Regions from separate parts of the Solibacillus sp. FSL W7-1464 genome, predicted to be linked through region 3. Evidence: riboswitches for the same ligand, from Rfam matches in the RefSeq annotation. Region 3 holds a riboswitch; each other region holds the start of a gene.
The links. A riboswitch is a leader RNA that binds a small molecule or an ion and turns the genes downstream of it on or off. The one in region 3 is predicted to bind thiamine pyrophosphate.

Region 1 (3,264 bases), 720 kb from region 3:
AGTCCTATGTGGAGCAATGTGAGGAGACGCGCGATAAACTTGACCAATCCGCACAGCAAATTGAAAGCTATAAAGCGAAACTGATGCAAGTCGAACATGTCTACAATTTAATCCGCGGTCAAAATGATGCGAAAATTTCATTTGAGCGTTTTGTACAAATCGGCTATTTGGAAAAAGTGACACATGCGGCAAATGAACGTTTGCGTGTCTTATCAAATGGCCAATACTTCTTGAAATCTACAGGAAGGAAAGAAGGAAATGCACAAAGCGGACTCAGTATCGATGTATTTGACAGCCATACAGGGCAAACACGGGATGTAAAAACACTGTCCGGCGGTGAAAAATTCAATGCCTCACTTTCATTGGCATTAGGAATGGCCGATGTTATTCAAAGTGTTCAAGGAAGTGTGCATATCGATACGATGTTCATCGATGAAGGATTTGGTACATTGGATGAAGAGGCATTAAGAAGGGCAATCGATATATTGATCGATCTACAGCAAACAGGCCGTTTAATCGGTGTCATCTCCCATGTGGCCGAATTAAAAGCAGCAATGCCCGCTATTTTACAAGTCCAAAAGCTAAAAGAAGGCTACAGTAAAACAGAGATTATTCTTAAATAAGAAAAAACACATTTCCCTCCAGTGAAGCGACCCCAATTGCTAGACACATCTAACAATTGGAGGTGCAGTTCACAGTTAAAAATGGGAAATGTGTTTTTTTGCATTAACGTTTTGGAGTTCGTCGTGTAGTTGCTGGTTGGGGTGTAGATTTTTTATCCATCATTTTTTTAATGATGGGGTACACGATTGGCCCATATTTAATTGCTGTTTTAATGAGTTTATTTAATTTCATAATATACACTCCTTAACGAATACAGTTCGTATAAAAAATATACCCATAATGGGAGCCTTCATAAACATTACCGTAAAACTTTAATTGCTTGAACTAGATTCCAAATCGCCAGGATGAAGGTAATAACAACTAAAAGAATAAATCCGATAAAATGCGAACTAATGAAAAAATCCTGAATGCTCAGTGTCATAGTATTATCCCATGAAAGAACAGAAGTGAAAAAGTAAATCATGTACAAAATCCCTAATAGTATCGGAATGAGTTGGGAAATGAAAGCTTTTTTAGAATGGCCTTTAACGGCATCATCTTTCGTAACAATAAATATAATTAACGGTAAAATAAATGGTGCAAAATAAAAGCTCAAATAGCTCAGTGCACTTAAACCTTTCGATTCCATTATTTATCACTCCTTCTTATCTATTATATGTAATTCTAGTACGTTTCAAAATAATAGCTGTTGAAAGTTGTAAAAATATTCGTTACAATGAGCATGTTCAAACAATAAAAATTTAGATGTACCACAAGGGGTGCCGAGAAAGTCGGCTGAGATTGTGCACGGGATTGCACTGACTCTTTGAACCTGTAAGTTAGCACTTGCGTAGGGATGTGGATAGAATCCGACTGTTCAAACGATAGTCAGGCTTTTGTCCTGATTATCGTTTTTTGCTTTTTCTGAATACATGGAAGAAGTAAAAGTTCCATTCTATCCCTCTTCACTTTTGTTACATCGGATAAAAGAAAGGGGAATTGTTGTGGACAGAAAGAAATTATTGATGATGGTGGAGATAGCGATATTTGCTGCCATCGGACTGGTATTGGACCAAGTATCGTTTAAAATGTGGGCACAAGGCGGGTCAATCAGCTTTGTTATGGTGCCGATTATGTTAATGGCCATTCGTTGGGGATTAACGGCAGGACTTGCAACGGGTTTGCTGATCGGTGTTATGCAAATGATGTTCGGAGCTTACATCGTGCACTGGCTACAGGCAATTTTGGATTATGGTCTTGCCTTTACAGTAGTAGGATTAGCGGCAATTGTAAGAAAGCCGTTATTACAGGCTACACAATCACTCAATAAAGTGAAAATGGCACTTTATATCGTCATTGGGGCACTTATAGGCGGAGCTTTAAGATTTGTATCGCACTTGCTTGCAGGTGTCGTGTTCTTTAAAGAATATGCAGGCGATGATAATGTATGGGCCTATTCAATTATTTACAACAGTACTTATATGGTACCTGCTACAATACTTACGGCAATTATCGCAGTTATTTTATTCACTTCTGCACCCCGTTTACTGCAAAAAGTAAAAACAACATAACGAATACGAAACTCAAGGCTTGCAGCAACGGATACTATTCCTGCTGCAAGTTTTCTCTTTTTTCGTGGTAGAAAGTTGTACCGAAATAGTAATAAACCGGTAAAATTTTAAATCCTTGAACAATTACAACCGATTTTAAGTATGCTATAGTTAAGGGTAGACATTGTTTAAGAGGAAGGAAGTTACACATGATTGTTACTACACAAGAAGAAATACAGGCGTTTAAAAAAATTGGACGCATTTGTGCTGAAATTCGCGAGGCGATGAAAGCTGCGACAGTACCTGGCGTGACAACGAAAGAATTAGATGAAATTGCAGGCCGTATGTTTGCGGAAGCAGGCGCGGTTTCTGGTCCTAAAGGCGAATACGACTTTCCGGGATATACATGCATTTCAGTAAATCATGAAGTTGCACATGGTATTCCAGGGAACAAGGTTATTCAAGAGGGCGATATCGTAAACATTGATGTTTCGGGCTCTTTAAACGGATATTTTGCAGATACAGGTATTTCTTTTGTCGTTGGTGAAGGTTATGAAGATAAAGAAAAACTTTGCACTGTAGCAAAATCGGCGTTTGACCGTGCAATGACAAAGGTTAAAGCAGGTTCGAAATTAAATCAGATCGGTAAAGCGGTAGAGCGTGAAGCACGTGATCACGGATTGACGGTAATTATGAACTTAACAGGACACGGCTTAGGCAAATCATTACACGAAGAGCCAAACCATGTATTGAACTATTACGATGCTTGGGATACAACAATCATGAAAGAAGGTATGGTGTTGGCGGTTGAACCGTTCATTTCGGCGAAGGCTGAGCATATCGTAGAATCAGGTGACGGCTGGACATTCATCACACCGGACAAATCATTAGTTGCCCAAATCGAACACTCGATTATCGTAACGAAAGATAAACCGATCATTTTAACAACATTGGAAGACTAATTTATAAACGCGGGAGCCTACAAAAGTGCACCCGCGTTTTTTTGTTCTAACAAAACGTGACGCCAACATAAAATAATCAAATGATTCAAATAAATGACTGCAACAATTACCAATTCCATACACTTTCAAGTAAAATATACATAAATAAA
Region 2 (3,264 bases), 420 kb from region 3:
ACAGTAATTTAAAACATGAATTTGACTTTACCCCGTCGTTCTCTATTTTTATTACATGTGATACCGAAGAGGAAACCGACTATCTATATGAAAAACTGCTCGAAGGCGGACATCCGCTAATGCCGATCGGGGATTACGGTTTCAGTAAGAAGTTCGGCTGGCTAAATGACCGCTACGGCGTGTCGTGGCAGATTAATTTAGCTTGAAAATTGTGCCGGGTGTCATGCATTAATACCCGGCGCTTCATTTTCTAATAAAGGGCTGAGTTGTTCTAATATAGTTTAAAATCTTCTAATAAACGTGGGATTTTCTAATATAAGTGTCGGTTGTTCTAATAAGTAGGTGATTTGTTCTAATATCATCCGCAGATCTTCAAATATCCCGCCCGGAAGTTCTAATAAACGCTCAAGTCTTCTAATAAAATCAATAAGCTGGTGAAAATAGTTCTCCATAAATAAGTTGTTCTAATAAAATCCACGAAAGATCCAATATCCCGCCCCGAAGTTCTAATATCTGCTCCAACTCTTCTAATAAAACCGCTAGACCAGTGAAGAAAATCTTCCAGCAATAGATTGTTCTAATAAAGCACGCAGAAGTTCTAATATCCCGCCCCGAAGTTCTAATATCCACCCGAAACCTTCAAATAAAAACCCAACCCCGTCGACTCACCCCACATTCTGATAAAGCATCCCGCCAAACGCCCGGTTTCTCACCATCACCTTCAGCAAACCATAACCTAAAAGCGCACCCGCAAACGAACTCATCATAAATGCTGGTACAAAGCCGAACAGCGCTGCTTCCTGACCTAAAAATAAAATTGCAATCGGATAAGTAGCAACCGCACCGAGCAACCCTGTTCCAATCACTTCACCAACAGCTGCAAACGCCAGTTTCTTCGTTTTCGCAAACAAAAGTGCGGCTAGCAGTGCGCCGATCATACTTCCCGGATAAGCAAATAGACTGCCTGTCCCCATTAAGTTTCTCAATGTGGACGTAAGAAATGCCTGGAATACCGCATACCATGGACCGAGCAGTACCGCTGATACGACATTGGCAAAATGCTGAATCGGAAAAATTTTTGCAAAACCTAATGGGATGTATACCATACTGCTGAGAATCGTTGTGATCGCTGCGATAATCGCGGAGTAAGTAAGCTTTCTCGTTTTATTCATTTTTACCATCCTTTACAATAATTTTTGCAACAAAAAAACCACTTTCAATTAAGAAAGTGGTATCGTAGCCTAAACAAAAAATAAAAATAGGGGATCGATACTACTTTCCTACGCTAGTATTACCTAGATCAGGTGCAAAGGGTACTTCTCAGCCATTAGGCGCCCCTAGTAGTTTTACGAGCAGAATATCTGCTTCCAATATTGGGTTAATTTCACAATAATCATAACATGACCGCATCATTATGCAAGCGCTTTTTGAAATTTGATCCTTCGACCGAGATCAATCACTGCCCATACCCGCCGCCATAATTGCCGGGCTGGGCATGCTGCCAAGGGTTTGGCGGACCGATGAAAGTATTCGGTCTGACAGGGGCAACTGCCTGCTGCCACAGATTTTCATTCATGCCATAAGTATGGGCCATAATATTTGCCGGTGTCAGCTTAAGCAGATCAGAACCTAGAATCACTTCTGGTGTCGGAGCATTAAAAATGGCAAGCAGATGCGTATTGTTTTGCGTAGCGACTTCGTAATGCCACCACCCTTGAGGAACGTTCGCCACTTGACCGGGACTAATCGGGAAATGCATCAGCTGTTTCGTAAACGGATTCAATATGGAAACAATCGCCCTTCCTGTAATGCAGTAAACAAGTTCCGCCGCATTTTGATGGTAGTGCGGCTCAATGACATTATTGGCGCTCAAATAAATATCAAGCAGCGATATATTATCCAGCGTATTCAACTGGTTCACGCCAAGCAGGTTGATAAAATTATGCTGGTCTTTAACGAACAACGCATTTTTATTAAGATCGAATGTAAACTGCGGTTGCGCCGTTGTATAATCATGATTCGAATTCAATCGTTCACCTCTTTTTTTATTGTTGCTAAAGTATGCAAAAATTTACCGTTTCGTGCCTATCTACCAATAAGAGGATAAGGAAATAATCCAAGTGAAAATTAAAAGACACAATGTAGGACTACACATAAAAATTTCTCCAAAGTGGGCAGCCATGACTCGTTCATAACTTAGCCCAGCTTTAAGGAATCCGAAGAAATCCCCATGATGGATAATATAAATAAACGTACTCATTACCATGAGGGCGGACATAACAGATGCACTGATTGGCAAAGTAACAACGTAGTACGGATTGCCGCCAACATCCATATGGAGCGGAATATTCCACTGCTTACTGAAAATAAAGCTGCCAATGACGAGTATAAAAAGAATAAGCGAAATATTAAACGGGTGTTTCCGGTAATCGATCAGATCCAGCATTTTCTTTGTTTTTCCTTTATACTGCCAATCCGCATCATCTTCTACCCGTTCACCTTGCAGCACGAAAATTATTCCGGCTATCATACTACCAACAATTAAATACCACTTAAATAACGTATAAAGCAGCAGCCAGCTATAAAACGGTGCAATGACAAGAGGAAGAACGGCGAGGCCAATCAACCATTTATTAACCGGATAATTCGCCATAAGCCATCTGTTTAATGCGTCTCGTTTATCATTTGTACTCGCAGTTTCACGGTACGTAGTGAAACGGCTCATGACAAATGCGCCTGCTACAAATACTAACCCGATTGTAAAAATAACATAAGAAGTTTTCGGATAAACCGTGACATTATCATAATTTAAGATAATCCAGTTTCCGCTAATGGCGATGATCAATATCCCGGTAAACATCATATATAAAGAGAAGTTCCTCATCCATCCACCTCCAATTTATATATTCTACGACGACAGGCTGGAAATAGTTTCAACACAATGCATTCTGAGAACTTCTAATAATGTCCTGCATTGTTCTAATAAACAAAAAAATGTTCTAATAAAAGTGCGAACTTCTAATAAATCAGTGAGTTGTTCTAATAAACAGCCGCCATCTTCAAATAAAGCACTCCGATGTTCTAATACCCTGCGAACATTTTCTAATAACCATTTCAACTATTCTAATAAAAGCACAAAAAGCGACCACACACATTCTTACTGTGCAGTCGCTTTTTTCAAAATAAGCTGCAGTATTTCATTGGCACAAATCGCATCCGCATCGGCTGTATGATGGTTAAGCAGCGGAATGTTATACGTTTCGG
Region 3 (3,264 bases):
AAACAGCATCCCTGTTTTAATTGCCTTTATCTCAAAATCCTGAAGTACCGCTTTTAGCTGAGCTTGCACGAAATCGGCCGTTGTCGGATAAATCCCATGCACCCCTTCGGTATTTTGTGCAGTCAGTGCGGTAATGACCGATGTGCCAAATACACGTAGTTCCTGAAACGTTTTCAAGTCTGCTTGGATGCCTGCACCGCCACCGCTATCCGAGCCTGCAATTGTACATGTAATCATCGTCGTCCCTCCGCTAAATTTTCTAGTTCATTCAAGAAATTTGTGTGGAAAGTTCCTATAGCTGCAACAGAATTGGCACTTGCCTGTTTATATTCGTTCAGCAGCGTTAGTAAGTCACCAAACGGTTCTTTACTGTTTGCAAGCACTGCAGCACAAAATGCACTCAGCAAGCAGCCGCTCCCCGTCATCTTTGTCACTTTTTCATGACCACCCGTTACAAATTCGACTCTATCCCCATCCGTAATAACATCTTGTTCACCTGTAACGATCACAATAGATTGATAGTTGGTAGCCAATAGTTTGGCAGTCGCTGCAACATCTATATCCCCAATGCCGCTATCAACACCTTTGGAAGACCAATCCGCTCCCGCAAGAGCCGCCAGTTCTCCAATATTGCAGCGGATGACATCAATCTTTAAAAGGTCTAGCAATTGTTGTGCTGTTTCAGCTCGATACTTCGTTGCCCCTGCCCCAACCGGATCGAGAACAACCGGAGTATGATGCTTATTTGCACTCAGTCCAGCTTGCTTCATCGAATCTACTGTCCGTTCATTCAAAGTACCCATATTCAAAAGTAATGCGTTTGACTGTGCAGCCATTTCCCCCGCTTCTTCTATCGCATCCGCCATTACTGGTGAAGCACCCACCGCCAGCAATCCATTTGCTGTAAAATTTGCGACGACATAGTTTGTAATACAATGGACTAACGGCTGGTTTTTATGAATTGCTTGCAGGCTCATTGACATACACCCCTTGTTTCCAGCTTTGCTTCGTCCAAGGCATCTCCCAGAACATCCATTCGTAATAGCAGCTTTTCTTAAAATGTTCCTGTAATACCTTTAGCTTTGCCGGTTGTTCTTTCGCATATCGATCCAGCATCGATTTTTGTAATTCAATATTTTGTAGCATCTCATCGGACGCATATAGTGCAATCCACTGTTCATAAAGGGGGACATTCGGGCAGGCATCTTTTAACCTTTGCCCAATTTCCTGATACAGCCATGGGCAAGGTAAAATTGCCGCAAATGCTTCTGCTACATCTCCGTTATGTACTGCATTGTACATATGGCTTACATAGTTATAGGCTGCTGGAGCCGGTTCGAATTGTTCCAACTCCTCCGCTGTCACCCCTAATTCTTGAAACGTTGTACGGTGTAACTCCAGCTCTGCGTCATGAATAAATTTTGCTGTTTGCAGAAAATATTGAACATCGTCATCCGAAGTCGCTTTTGCAGCTGCCAGAGCCAGAACTTTCGTATAATGTTTTAAATAATACGCATCCTGCAGCATATAAAACTTAAAATTCTCCAGCGGTAAACTCCCATCTGCAATACCTTGTACAAATGGGTGATAGAAGCTGGCCTCCCAATAAAAATCCGTTTCTTTCCTTACCTTTTCACAAAATCCCATTGTTACTCCTCCTTTTTGTTGGCGGAAGCACAAAAAAGACGCCTCAATATAGAGAGACGTCCCCAAAAAGTGTACGTACCACTTTTCATTGCTCCCTACGTCCGTATTAACGGCCAGGTTCCAAGGGTCAGGTTTTAACCTTCTCAACACTGCTGTGTCCCCCCGCAAATCAAATGCTTGTCTATTTGCAAAAGAAAGACTCCACGTAAAGGATACGCGGAGCCAAAGTAAGTACATATGTATAGCGTGTACTTTGCTCCCTACGTCCGTATTAACGGCCAGGTTCTAAGGGTCAGGTTTTAACCTTCTCAACACTGCTGTGTCCCCCCGCAAATGCATTTAATTACCCTGAGTGTAACAAACTACTTCAAACCGGGCAAGTGAATTCAAAAAATTATGAAATTACTCTCACACCTGCGGAAAGCTTCCCGGCATATAAATGAATTTTTAGCGCTCAGAAAAAAATGCTATTTTCCCTCAGAGAAAAATAGCATTTGTGTTTATTTCACACTCACTGACAACTATTGTAAATGGGCTACAGCCGATCTTTTGCCTGTCAATTCGTCATAAGCCTGTGCATATTCTTCAGCCAGTTTATCAACAAATTGCTGTGTAGAAGTAATCTCTTTAATTGCACCAATCCCTTGCCCGCTTCCCCAAATATCTTTCCAGGCTTTTACCGTATTATCATTGAAGTTCATTGCAGATGGATCACTTTCTTTTAGATTATTCGGATCCATCCCCGCATTAACGATAGAACCTTTCAAATAATTCCCGTGGATTCCTGTAAATAAATTGCTGTAAACAATATCTTCTGCTGAACTATCAACAATCATCTGTTTATATTCTTGGTGAGCAAAGGCTTCTTCAGTCGCGATAAACGGTGAGCCAATATAGCCGAAATCAGCTCCCATCGCCTGTGCTGCCAATACCGAATGGCCTCGTGCGATTGATCCTGATAAAGCTAACGGACCGTCAAACCATTCGCGGATTTCCTGTATAAGCGCAAATGGGCTCTGCTGACCAGCATGGCCTCCTGCACCGGCTGCTACTGCAATGATACCGTCCGCACCTTTTTGAATCGCTTTTTTTGCAAAATAATTGTTGATGACATCATGGAAAACGACGCCTCCATAGCTATGTGCTGCCTCAAAAACTTCTTCACGTGCCCCAAGTGAAGTAATAATAATTGGAACTTTATATTTTACACAAAGCTCCATATCCTGTTCCAGCCGCTCATTTGTTTTATGAACAATCTGGTTAATCGCAAATGGCGCTGCCGGCCGATCCGGATTTTTGGCATTATAACTTTCCAGCTCCTCTGTAATTTCTGCTAACCATTCATCCAACTGGCTTGCCGGTCTTGCGTTTAGCGCAGGCATCGACCCAACAATTCCTGCCTTGCATTGTGCAATGACCAATTTTGGATTGCTGATAATAAACAACGGTGCCCCAATTACTGGAATCCGTAAGTTTTGTAAAATTTCTGGAACATTCCCCATCTAAAATCCCCCTTGTTCAATCAATTACAACTAGTACTTCTTCAGCTTCCACAAAGTCGCCTTCCGCTACCGCTATACGATTCACTTTACCACTTTTTTCAGCAGAAATCGGTAT

Region 1: it holds a riboswitch for thiamine pyrophosphate, as region 3 does, so the genes downstream of both, thiT (energy-coupled thiamine transporter ThiT) here and tenA (thiaminase II) in region 3, are expected to answer to the same signal.
Region 2: it holds a riboswitch for thiamine pyrophosphate, as region 3 does, so the genes downstream of both, thiW (energy coupling factor transporter S component ThiW) here and tenA (thiaminase II) in region 3, are expected to answer to the same signal.

What each region holds. Positions count from the first base shown of each region.
Region 1 is NZ_JBBORC010000001.1:3,355,206-3,358,469, reverse strand. It holds gene MKZ25_RS16830 (SMC family ATPase) at 1-623, shown strand, start outside; gene MKZ25_RS16825 (hypothetical protein) at 727-855, opposite strand; gene MKZ25_RS16820 (DUF4870 domain-containing protein) at 923-1,252, opposite strand; TPP riboswitch at 1,369-1,477, shown strand; gene thiT (energy-coupled thiamine transporter ThiT) at 1,608-2,174, shown strand; gene map (type I methionyl aminopeptidase) at 2,363-3,115, shown strand.
Region 2 is NZ_JBBORC010000001.1:3,056,578-3,059,841, reverse strand. It holds gene MKZ25_RS15210 (VOC family protein) at 1-206, shown strand, start outside; gene thiW (energy coupling factor transporter S component ThiW) at 666-1,172, opposite strand; TPP riboswitch at 1,261-1,349, opposite strand; gene MKZ25_RS15200 (cupin domain-containing protein) at 1,457-2,029, opposite strand; gene MKZ25_RS15195 (nucleotidyltransferase) at 2,090-2,884, opposite strand; gene MKZ25_RS15190 (3'-5' exonuclease) at 3,158-3,264, opposite strand, start outside.
Region 3 is NZ_JBBORC010000001.1:2,634,084-2,637,347, forward strand. It holds gene thiD (bifunctional hydroxymethylpyrimidine kinase/phosphomethylpyrimidine kinase) at 1-237, opposite strand, end outside; gene thiM (hydroxyethylthiazole kinase) at 234-977, opposite strand; gene tenA (thiaminase II) at 955-1,647, opposite strand; TPP riboswitch at 1,723-1,821, opposite strand; TPP riboswitch at 1,888-1,986, opposite strand; gene MKZ25_RS13040 (NAD(P)H-dependent flavin oxidoreductase) at 2,169-3,149, opposite strand; gene MKZ25_RS13045 (acetyl-CoA carboxylase biotin carboxyl carrier protein subunit) at 3,166-3,264, opposite strand, start outside.